Regions from separate parts of the Salinicoccus sesuvii genome, predicted to be linked through region 2. Evidence: riboswitches for the same ligand, from Rfam matches in the RefSeq annotation. Region 2 holds a riboswitch; the other holds the start of a gene.
What was found. A riboswitch is a leader RNA that binds a small molecule or an ion and turns the genes downstream of it on or off. The one in region 2 is predicted to bind S-adenosylmethionine.

Region 1 (5,949 bases), on a different contig from region 2:
TCTTGAGATCTCGGTGTTCTGACCGAAAGGTGCCCGGAAAAATCGTGGCCGTTCACCTGTTATCTCCTCAACCAAATCACTTGTCTCAACAATTTCAGTACGTTGTGCTTCCGGGGTAAGGTCAGGCAAGCTCGCATGCGTCTGGGTGTGGTTACCAATTTCAAAGCCCATTTCATGAATTGTAGTTAAAGCTTCCCTGCCAGCTTCTGCTTCAAGGTACATGCCATTTACGAAGAATACGGCCGGTGCATCATGCTGGGCAAGTATTTCAGCGATTTCAACAGCATAGCCATCTGGCGCATCGTCATATGTCAGTAGTGCAACCTGAGGATCCGCATCACTGTTCTCAAGGGGCTGTATAGCGTATGTATTTTCATTGACCCCGTATTCGTATTCCATTGGCTCCGCTTCATCTGAATCCGTTTCTTCAACCGACTCTGTCTCTTCGGTTGCTTCTCCCACCGACGATTCTTCCGACACTTCTTCACTCGTCTCTTGCTGCTCGGACATTTCATTTTCCGACGCGTTGTCCGTATCATCGTTCTGACAGCCAGCAAACAACATTCCACCACAACACATTAATAAGAGTGCTCTTTTTTTCATCATCCTAATCTCCTTTAGCAATCTTATTCATTGGCAGCTGCATCCAACTGCGAGGAAAGCTCGTCCTTTAGGCTCTGCAAATCCGCAAGTTCTGTATCCACATCGACAAGCAGGGATTGTGTTGTCTCACGACTTTCATTCACCGATTCTATACCGTTTTCGAATGTCTCGTACGTTGCGTCATCTTGGCCGAGAGATTCAAAGTAGTCCGCCTGCTGGTCTAGATCTACATCATACGCTGATGTAAATTCATCAACGGAACCGCTCAGGGATCCAAGTCTGTCGGCAACACTATTAACAGTTTCCCCAGAAACACTTTGAACATCAATTTCTGCGAATTTCTCTCTTTGTTCAGAGAATTCATTACTTAAGCTCTCAAGGTTCTCCAATTTTTGTTTTCTTTCGTCGATATTATTGAACACGGTAGCAGAACCATCAGCAAAAGAACTCAAGTCTTCGTCTTCGGAAATATCGGTATTGAACGCATCTTGAAGCTGACTTTCTAGTTCTACCAACTGCTGTAAATCAGAAACAGCGGATTCCTGCGTTTCCTCTGTCTCTTCAAGTGCTTGTTCTATGCTGTCGATATCATTATTGCATGCTGACAACAGTAGTATCGACAAGGCAGCACCTGATAGAATATTGATTTTTCTCATTCCCATGTTCCATCTCCTTTATTGAATCGCTCTGGAGAGTATAACAGTTCTGAATTTTTTTGTAAATTAAGGAACTGGCTACTATGCTCTATTGTATATCCCCTGTCGAGATATAAAAAAACCACAAAGAGTAATTTTTACTCTTTGTGGTTTTTTGTATTGGTTATTCTTAACTTATTCGCTCTTTTCGGAGAATTGAAGCTCAAGCATTGCTTTTACGTCTTTGCTGACAAGTACGCCGCCTGTCTCAAGCGTCTGGTTCCATGTCAATCCGAAGTCTTCACGGTTAATCGTAAATTCTCCTTCAAATCCGTGAACTTCTTGTCCCCAAGGGTTTGTGCCTTTGCCATTGTACTGAAGATCGATACTCATTTCTTTAGTGACGCCATTGATAGTCGCATCGCCATCAATCGTTACTGTATCTCCGTTCTTAGTTACATTCCGTGACTTGAAGATAATCTTTGGATTTTTTTCAACGTTAAAGAAATCTTCGGATTTCAAGTGCGCGTCACGATCTGCATTTTTAGTACTGACGCTATCTACGTCGATTTCTGCATAAACTTCAGCGTTTTCGAACGTTTCAATTTTATCTGTATCCACTTCAAATGTGAATGATTCAAAGTAACCTTTCACTTTTGAAACCATCATGTGTTTTACCTGAAAACCGACTTCTGAGTGTGCTGCATCTGATACGAACTTTGTCATTGTAATACCCCCATTAATTATTATCTCTAATTTAAGATAATTTAACTTTACAACACTTACTTACTTTTGGCAAGTAGTTTTATTTATTTTTTTAAAAAGAAATAAACTTGAATAATATATTTTAAGCTTTGCTTGACAGAATATTCTTTATCCTTTAGAGTACTCAATAATATAATAATTGCAATTCTTATCCAGAGAGGTGGAGGGACTGGCCCCATGAAGCCTCAGCAACGTACATTCCGTGTCGTGCTAAATCCAGAGAGCAGTGCTCGCAGATAAGGTAAAAGGATATCCATCCCCAACTTATCTTAATTTGAAAAGTTGGGGATTATTATATTAAAAATTGGAAATGAGGAATTATAATGACAAAAGCAACTGTACAAGCACCATTCAAAGCAGATCACGTAGGAAGCCTTCTACGCCCTGAGAGTATCCATCAAGCAAGAAAGGACTACGCTCAAGATAAAATATCCTATGAAGAACTTCGAGAGATTGAAACAAAGGAAATCTCACGTGTCGTCGACAAACAGATTGAAGTCGGTCTTAAAGCTGTAACCGATGGCGAATTCAGACGCCGGTTCTGGCACACTGATTTTCTAGAACATCTGAATGGCGTAGAAGGATACATACCAGATCACGGTTACCAGTTCGATGGCATAGAAACGGAACGGTACAACGTGCGTGTAACTGGCAAAGTTTCATTCGATCCAGACCATCCGCACGTAGCTGATTTCGTTGAATTCAAAAACATTGTGGGTGATCGTGCGGTGGCGAAGCAGACCATCCCGAGTCCGAATCAGCTGTTCAATGCTGGTATAAGGAACCTCGAAATATATCCCGACTTAGAAGAATACGCAGAAGATGTTATCAAAGCATACCAAGATGCTATCCAGGCTTTCTATGATGCAGGTTGTCGCTACCTTCAGCTGGATGATGTGTATATCGCCGGTCTAAGCGCTCCTGGAGTGCCATTCAATGACGGCGATTACGATAGGGAAACACTGATCAACCTTGCTTTGAAAGTTGCGAATGGTGCGCTTGAAAACAAGCCTGAAGATCTGGTCGTCACTACTCACCTATGTCGTGGAAACTATCGTTCGAAGTGGGCCTTTGAAGGCAGCTATGCCAAAATCGCTCCTGTCCTTTTCAAAAAAGAACGTGTCGACGGCTTTTTCCTAGAATATGATGATGACCGTTCCGGCGACTTCGGTCCACTCTCCTATATTCCTGAAGACGGACCACAGGTCGTACTCGGCCTCTTCACATCGAAACATGGGCAACTCGAAGATGCAGACGTCATCAAGGCACGCATTGAGGAAGCCACACAATATGTATCAAAAGAGCAGATTTGTCTGAGTCCTCAGTGCGGATTTGCATCCACGCACCACGGTAATGAACTTACAGAAGAAGACCAGTGGGCAAAACTCAAATACATTGTTTCACTTTCTGAAGAATTGCTAAGTGAATAAAAATAAGAAGCACCTTGAGGTGCTTCTTATTTTTATTTTTTCTCGTGTAGTGTCGTAAGAAAATTAGCTATTTTGTGATGCATATCCTCTAGGTTTTCACGATGCATGAAGGTATGTCCTTCATTATCATAGACTGTAAAAGTAACATCCTGTCCGTTTTCTTCCATGACTTCTGCCATTTGTTTCGATTCAGTATAGGGTACACGAGAATCATGATGACTATGGAATATCATCAGAGGCGCAGTGATTTGGCGGCTTCTGGAGAGTGGCGAAATATCCTTAAGAAAAGACCCATGTGTCTCCATGGAGCCATATTCTGCCGCTCTCATGCGTCGTCTCCAAGGCGGTGTATGACTGAAGAAAGTACCCAAATCGGATAAACCCACAATATCCACCGCAGCCCTCCACAAACTCGGTTGATGCGTTACAAGTAGAAGAGTCATTAAACCTCCGTAGCTTCTACCCATTACACTGACACGAGAGGCATCTGCATGTTCTGTTTTAATGAGGTGACGTCTTAATTCCACAACGTCCTTCATAGCATCGAGACGCTTCTCCTTGTCGTCCGCTTCTAAATACGGTCGTCCATAACCCATGCTCCCCCGTATATTTGGTACAGCGACACAAAGGCCTGTCTTATTCAGAAGATAGTAGAGCGTATTAAATTCCGGTCTGGATTGAGATTCAGGGCCCCCATGGATGTGAATGACGGCTCCCATATCAGATTCCGATTCATAGATGAAGTAAGGAATCTGTGTTCCATCAAATGACGGATAGCTCGCTGTTTTAAATGATATCGGCTCGCACGCTTCATTCCCAGCCATAACCTTAAAACTCTTCTGATCCAGGTCATAACAGTATATTAAGTGTGGTTGGTCTACTGAGGAATAGATTAAAAAGACTTCCTGTTGCCCCCTGATTGCCAGTGAATGGATAACACCCTCCCGATTGAAGGGCAACTGAACGACTTCCCATGTTGTTAGATTGAGTCTGTAAAGCTTAGAAAAACCATCCTCATTACATGATATCATCGCTTCTTTATTATCATTAAACAGTTTAAAATGTTCGATATCCCATTTGAAAAACGTTCTTTTTTTATATCTTCCATTATTTATGTCTATTTCGTATATGTTCTTATATCCGTCTTCTATATCACATAGACAAAAGCAAGTGTCACGAATGAACTTAAAAGCTGAAAATCGAGCCTTGGGCAGTGGCAATACCACCGGTTCTCCTGATTTTTTATCAAAGATCATTAGTATCTGATCGATATTATCTACATCCATCGAGAGCAAGTATCTATCTGTCGAGAGTTCATGGATGAAATGAATAGGGTTACTAAAAACATATATAACTTCGATATTGCCCTGCCCTTCCATCTTGCACAGTTCAAAAGTAGAGTGTTCATAGTGGTTGCGGATGACTATATACGAATCTTCGCCTACTTTATATTTACCGTAGTAGTGGAAATAGTCCGGCCGGCTAGTTATCTCAGTTGCTATTCTACTATCCAACTTATGATACTGATTCCTCTCATTTCCATTGTAGTCTGTGGCGACGACGATATGGTTCGCTTCAATCCAAAAGTTTTTGGTGTTCTGACTAAAACTTGTGACCTTTCGCTTTTTTTGATCGGCGATATCCATCTCCCATAGCTGATGCATGCCGCTCTCATTACTGATGAAATAGAGTCTTCGCTTTTTATCGCAGTATTTGAGATTCATATATTTGATATAATGATCCAATGTGCATCTCCCCTTTAACTATTACTCTACCATTTCTTCGATGCTATTACGTGACTTTTCAGTCTATTTAAGGTGATAATGTAATTATCAATATGGAGAGGCTGATGAAACTTGAAGGTAAAGACGATAAGTGCAATGACAGAAAAGGGATTGGATAAAAAAGTGAATGAATTTCTCTATGAAAATCATCAGATAGAAATCATAGACATTAAGTTTTCCTATGCAAGTACACTCGCCGTTTTAATTATTTATAGAGAACAGTAAAAATCGCCCCTACTTCGTTGAAGAGGGGGCGATTTAACTTTATATGTGAAACCTTCTGCTCAGTTGCGACCATACTGCATGGTGGGCATATACGAAAAAGCATACAATCAACATCAATGAATATAAACTTGCGACTGCACTCGGCCAGATGACCGTAGAGAAACCTGAGAAATACAGCACAGCTGGCAGAAAGCTTAACGTAACCATTAGAACAGAACTGATATGTCCTTTCCATTTCAGTCGCTTCGTCAAAATTGACAGTGTAACCATCACGAGTCCTGCTACAACGAGGAAAGGAACTGCATAATTTATCGACCATTTGAAGAATCCAGACTGTGAATCAATCAGTAACAGCAGCAATGTCAGGCTGGCGACCTGTCCAACAATCTTACTTCCAAGATGTGATTTAGACAAAATGGTATGGTTCAATGAAACGACAGCATAAATGACTGTTCCCATAACATAGAAGACCCACAGATAATGCGGCATGACGATAAGATTGATGAA
Region 2 (5,949 bases):
GCATCCTCCGGCAGGAGCGGTTCAATCTGTTTGATAATCGATCGCTTGATGCCAGTAACATCGGTAAGTATGACACCTTCTTTAAGGTGAGGTTTATACTTTTTGACTAGCGACTCCAGAAGTAGCGGATAGACTGCAAAGATAATCAAATCAGTTTTCGGTAATACTTCCTCAGGTCCGGTATACCCCTGTATAATGATTCCATTCTGTTCGGCGCTGCGTAGTGAGCCATTATTTACATCTATCGCATATACATCGTGTTCTGGCGCATTCTCTTTTAAAGATAGCGCAAAAGATCCACCAATGTTTCCGAGACCAACAATAGTAATATTCATGATTCTACCTCCACGTTCATTATATTAGAGAAGTATAACTATATTGGTTTTCCAACGCAAACTGGATATTTCTGATTTTCTGACAATTCTATGTTGACAAAGTGATATAAGGGGGCTATAATGACTTTCAACACATCCCAAAAGAGGCGATTTTATGTTACTCACCAGACAACAACAACATAATCAATCCTACTTTAGCTATTTTTGATACCGTTTGTACCCATCATTGCGTACAAACGTAAAACAAATTCTGTTTGTATCAATGATGGCTAAAGCATTTTGTGATGTCTAGCCATTTATATCAATAAGTGGCTAGGGTTCGGTATATCATCTTATTCAAACTACCGCCACTTATTTATATAAATAAGTGGCGGTTTTATTTTTATAAATTCAATGGGAGGTTTTATTATGATTATTCATGTTGCGCACGATGCTAAGGAACAGGAAATTGAAGAGCTGGTCAAGAATATCGAGGGGGCAGGTTTTGGAGTTAACCGGTCAGATGGTAAAAATCGTACAGTCATCGGACTGATTGGCGATACATCGGTAGTTACGGAAAATGATTTTGCAAAATACAGGATTGTTGAGGGGGTTCATCGTATCCAAGCGCCATACAAGAAAGCAAACAGACAATTTCACGAAGATGATAGCGTCATAGACATCGATGGTGTCAAAGTAGGAGCAGAAAATTTCATGGTATGTGCTGGGCCTTGTTCAGTCGAGAACGAGGATGACATGGTTGCGCTTGGCAAAAAGCTCAAGGCAGCAGGCGCAAATACTTTCAGAGGTGGCGCCTTCAAGCCGAGAACGTCACCGTACGCTTTCCAAGGCCTTGGACTCGAGGGATTGCGCATTCTTAACGTCGTCAAAGAAGAAACAGGACTACCAATCGTCTCGGAACTGATGTCTACGGATTACATCGATGATTTCGTCGAGATGGTGGATGTCATTCAGATTGGTGCACGTAATATGCAAAACTTCGATTTGCTAAAAGCCGTTGGAGAGACGAACAAACCTGTTCTATTGAAGCGTGGTATGTCTGCCACAATGAAAGAATGGTTGATGTCTGCAGAATATGTTATGGCTGGCGGAAATGATAACGTCATATTCTGTGAGAGAGGTATCCGAACTTTCGAGACGGCAACCAGAAACACATTGGATATCCAAGCAGTGCCTGTAATCCAAAAGGAATCCCACCTTCCTATTGTGGTAGATCCAAGTCACGCAGCTGGAGTAAGACATCTCATCCCGTCAATGGCAAAAGCAGCGGTGATGGCAGGTGCAAATGGGCTGCAGATTGAAGTGCACGAAGACCCTCAAAATGCATGGAGTGATGGACAACAGTGTCTGACACCAGACGAGTTCGCAGAATTGATGCAGACAATCAATGTATTGCTTGATGTGGAGAAGAAGACGGCCACAGGCAAACAGATTGTGCAGCACTAGATAAGGAGGAGTAGCCATGAATACACATGAAAAATTGAGATATAAAATTGACGAACTGGATGCAGAGCTCATTGCGCTTTTCGAAGCACGGATGCAAGTTGCAGAGAATATCGCTCAGTATAAGATACAAAATGATATTCCAGTATTCGATGAAGCGCGTGAAGAGCAAGTTGTTTGTAGAAATGTAGAAAGATTGCAAGATCAAAGTCTGGAGATCTATGCTGACTCGTTTTTCAGACATCTCATGGCACTCTCCAAAAAGCGTCAGCATGAAAACTTAAGAAAATACAATGTCTCCCATAAGATATGAAGAATAGCCTGCGATATTATCGCAGGCTATTTTAGTTCTGAGAGGTCGTAGTAGGTATTCTGGTAGGTTTCATTAATCCAGTTGCCGAAAAGCAAATGTCCATGACTTTTCCAGGTAAATAAAGGATCGGCCGATGGATCATCTTCTGGGAAGTAGTTGCTAGGTAGAGCTATTTCTTCACCTGCTTCATGATCCCTGTCGTACTCGTTCTTAAGGGTGTTGCGCTCATACTCAAGATGTCCAAATATAAAGAGGTTGCGCTGGTCTTTCGTACATATGATATCCGGTCCAAAAGTGGGGTGAGAGGATAGTATGTCGAGCGCTTCTACATTTTCCAAGGCTGTTCTGTCGACCTGTGTGTGTCTAGATTGGGGGACGCGGTATGTGTCGTCGAATCCTCTCATTAATGAATGGCTTGGCATTTCATTATTATAATCGAAAATGCCAAACAATTTATTTGGCAAGAGCGATTTTCGAATGCCGAAATAGTGGTTCAATGCAAACTGCGCGCCCCAACAGATGAAGAACCTGGAGAAAACGTGGGTCTGTGACCATTCCATGATTTCACGGAGTTCTTCTATATAATTTACTTGCTCAAAATCCAGTGTTTCAACAGGGGCGCCCGTAACGATCATGCCATCGTAACGTCTATCTCGCACTTCTTCTAAAGTGTGATAGTACTTCTGTAGGTGGCTGGTTGGTGTGTTCCTGCTATGGTGGGTTGTCATATACATGAAATCGATATCCACCTGAAGGGGTGAATTCCCGAGTAGTCTAAGTAAATGGAGCTCGGTTTCTTCTTTCTTTGGCATCAGGTTTAAGATGATTATGCGAAGCGGTCGTATATCTTGGGTATAGGCCCGCTTCGCTTCTATAGTGTAAACATTTTCTTTATGAAGGCGTTCCGTTACAGGCAGACCTTCAATAATTTTAATCGGCATTAGATTGCATCCAGCCCTTTCTTAAGGTCATCCAGAATATCGTCGATATGCTCAAGACCCACAGATAATCTGATGGTCTCCGGTTTGACGCCTCCTACGAGTTGTTGTTCCTCATTCAATTGCGAATGTGTAGTGGAAGCTGGATGTATGACAAGAGACTTGGCATCGCCTACATTTGCAAGTAAAGAGAAGAGCTCCAAAGTTTCGATGAATGTCTTTCCTGCTTCATAGCCGCCTTTTACACCGAAAGTAAATATCGAAGAGGCGCCTTTTGGAAGATACTTCTCTTTAGCAGCATAATATCTACTAGACTCAAGTCCGGCGTAGTCGACCCATTCCACTTTTTCATGCTGCTCGAGAAATGCAGCAACCTTTTCTGCATTTTCTACGTGTCTTTCCATCCGGAGTGATAATGTTTCTATACCTTGTGTTAGCAGGAATGAATTGAATGGCGAAAGAGCAGCTCCTGTATCTCTGAGGAGTGTGGTTCTTATTTTGAAAGCGTAGGCTGCCGGCCCAAACGCTTCAGTAAATATCAGACCGTGATAGGATTCATCTGGTTCAGTAAGACCTGGGAACTTGCCGTTGTCCCAATTAAAATTGCCACCATCTACAATTACACCGCCAATGGAAGTGCCGTGTCCACCGAGAAACTTGGTCGCAGAGTGGACTACAACGTGTGCGCCATGCTCAATTGGTCGGCACAGGTAAGGTGTAGCAAAAGTATTATCAACAATTAGAGGGATATCATTCTTTTCAGCAATCTCCGCAAGTGCTTGTATATCTGCAACATTTCCTTCCGGGTTACCGATTGTCTCAATGAAGATGGCTTTGGTGTTATCTCTGATTTCACGTGAAACATTCTCCGGATTTTTAATATCGACTAAGGATGTTTCGATACCGAACTTTTTAAAGGTATGGGTGAAAAGTGTGTGTGTGCCACCATATAGACTCGTTGTAGAAATGATGTGATCTCCACTGTTGGTTAAAACCTGTATGGCATAAGTGATGGCCGCCATGCCGGAAGCGACACCGAGGCCAGCGACACCACCCTCAAGTTCAGCTACCCGGGTCTCTAAGGCTGCCGTTGTAGGATTCATAATACGCGTATATATATTGCCGCTATCTTGCAAGCCGAATAATTCTGAAGCATGTTTGGTGTCATCGAATACATAGGAGGTCGTCTGGTAAATAGGCAGTGCTCGAGAATTTGTTGTCCCATCAATTTCTTGTCCAGCATGAAGTTGTCTTGTTTCAAAACGGTGATTGTTAGCCATTTTACATTCCTCCAAGAACAGATTAATAAAAAAAGAGCCTACCCAAAGATAAAGGAAGACTCGCGAGTCACTCATCTTTCAGGATAATACCTGCTGGATTTAGCACCTTACTGAAAAGGTTGCTGGGCTTCGTAGGGCCATTCCCTCCGCCACTCTGGATAAGCAATTATTTAATTAAAAACTATGGTACTATGATGGAAGTAAGTTTGTCAAATACTTTTAATTTTTCAACTTTTCAAGTGGGAAGGTGAGATAGATGGATGTCTTTATTATTTTACTTATGCTTGTGACATTCGTACTATTTATTTACAGTCGACGTATGTTGGTGCAGACTAGGATAAGAATAGACGATCGTAATCGTATGAAGGAGATGCATTACGGTATTTTAAAGTATATAGAAGAAGGGAAATCGAAAGAGGAGATAATAATTTTGCTTATGAAAGATTATGGCCTAGAGAGACCTGAAGCGGACTACATGTACAGTCGGGTCGTCATAGGCTCCCAGTAGAACTTCAGTTCTCTTCCAATTGCTAATGCAGCACCCAAAGTATAGTATGGATACTGCATAGCAAAAATTTGAAAATTTATGGAGTGGTCAAGGTGTCCAATGTGAAGCAAGTCCTCAAAATAGGATTCGCCTACACCGGTGTAGTGGTCGGTGCAGGCTTCTCGACAGGTCAGGAAATATTGCAGTTTTTCACAAATAATGGAGCAGTGAGTATCTTCGCCGTTCTTCTCTCGGGGTTACTGGTACTATTTACGGGCAAGTGGACAGCAGATGTTGGATTCGATATCAAGGCCGAATCATACATTGATTCTTTGCTGAATATGTTCGGGAAGACTTTTGGACGCATCATTGATGTTGTACTTTCTTTCTTCCTCTATGGTGTAGCGGTTATTATGTTTGCGGGTGCTGGTTCCACATTCTACGAAAGCTTCGGTGTATCTCCATGGATTGGTTCATTGATATTAATCTTGGCTGTATTTATTACTCTGAATCTTGATTTCGATCGTATTGTACTGGCACTAGGTGCAATTACGCCTTATCTACTGGCGATTGTCGTCATCATTGCCATCGTCAACTTTCTGAATCCTTCTCTACCACTAAGTGAAGTGGATCAGTATGCCAACCCGGAAGCCACACCACCGGGACCTTGGTGGTGGAATGCCGTTACATATAGTGGTTTTACTATTGCTGTTGCTTTTAGTTTCTTGACTATGATGGGGTCTCGATCGGACTCTAGGAAAGTCGCTGGGTGGGGTGGTATTATCGGTAGTATCATCATCATACTCTTAATGTTCCTAATCAATAACGGTCTAATGGCGCAGATGGATGAAGTGAACACGGTGGAGCTACCGATGCTACTTCTGGCTAATGAAATACATCCGGTACTTGGGCTGTTGCTCTCGGTAGCAATGTTGTTGGTCATCTACAATACAGCGGTAGGCATGCTCTATCCCTTCTTGAATCGATTCAGCCATCCTGGCAGTCGACGTTACAAAATAATGCTCCCTGTATCGCTCGTCATCGGTTATATACTAAGCTTTGTCGGTTTTGCAGATCTTGTAGGTACAATCTATCCTGTTATGGGATATGTGGGACTGATACTTGGTGTTGCGATGCTGATGAAATGGTTGAA

Region 1: linked by a shared signal. The riboswitch ahead of ACFOJ8_RS02570 (5-methyltetrahydropteroyltriglutamate--homocysteine S-methyltransferase) and the one ahead of ACFOJ8_RS11310 (O-acetylhomoserine aminocarboxypropyltransferase/cysteine synthase family protein) in region 2 are both predicted to bind S-adenosylmethionine.

Annotation. Positions count from the first base shown of each region.
Region 1 is NZ_JBHRWV010000002.1:4,016-9,964, reverse strand. It holds gene ACFOJ8_RS02585 (polysaccharide deacetylase family protein) at 1-603, opposite strand, end outside; gene ACFOJ8_RS02580 (YkyA family protein) at 627-1,265, opposite strand; gene ACFOJ8_RS02575 (YceI family protein) at 1,434-1,964, opposite strand; SAM riboswitch class I at 2,149-2,246, shown strand; gene ACFOJ8_RS02570 (5-methyltetrahydropteroyltriglutamate--homocysteine S-methyltransferase) at 2,327-3,433, shown strand; gene ACFOJ8_RS02565 (S9 family peptidase) at 3,466-5,157, opposite strand; gene ACFOJ8_RS02560 (sporulation protein Cse60) at 5,290-5,442, shown strand; gene ACFOJ8_RS02555 (DUF6320 domain-containing protein) at 5,482-5,949, opposite strand, start outside.
Region 2 is NZ_JBHRWV010000009.1:146,993-152,941, reverse strand. It holds gene ACFOJ8_RS11330 (prephenate dehydrogenase) at 1-335, opposite strand, end outside; gene aroF (3-deoxy-7-phosphoheptulonate synthase) at 744-1,781, shown strand; gene ACFOJ8_RS11320 (chorismate mutase) at 1,798-2,091, shown strand; gene ACFOJ8_RS11315 (homoserine O-succinyltransferase) at 2,118-3,032, opposite strand; gene ACFOJ8_RS11310 (O-acetylhomoserine aminocarboxypropyltransferase/cysteine synthase family protein) at 3,032-4,309, opposite strand; SAM riboswitch class I at 4,378-4,474, opposite strand; gene ACFOJ8_RS11305 (hypothetical protein) at 4,566-4,817, shown strand; gene ACFOJ8_RS11300 (YkvI family membrane protein) at 4,886-5,949, shown strand, end outside.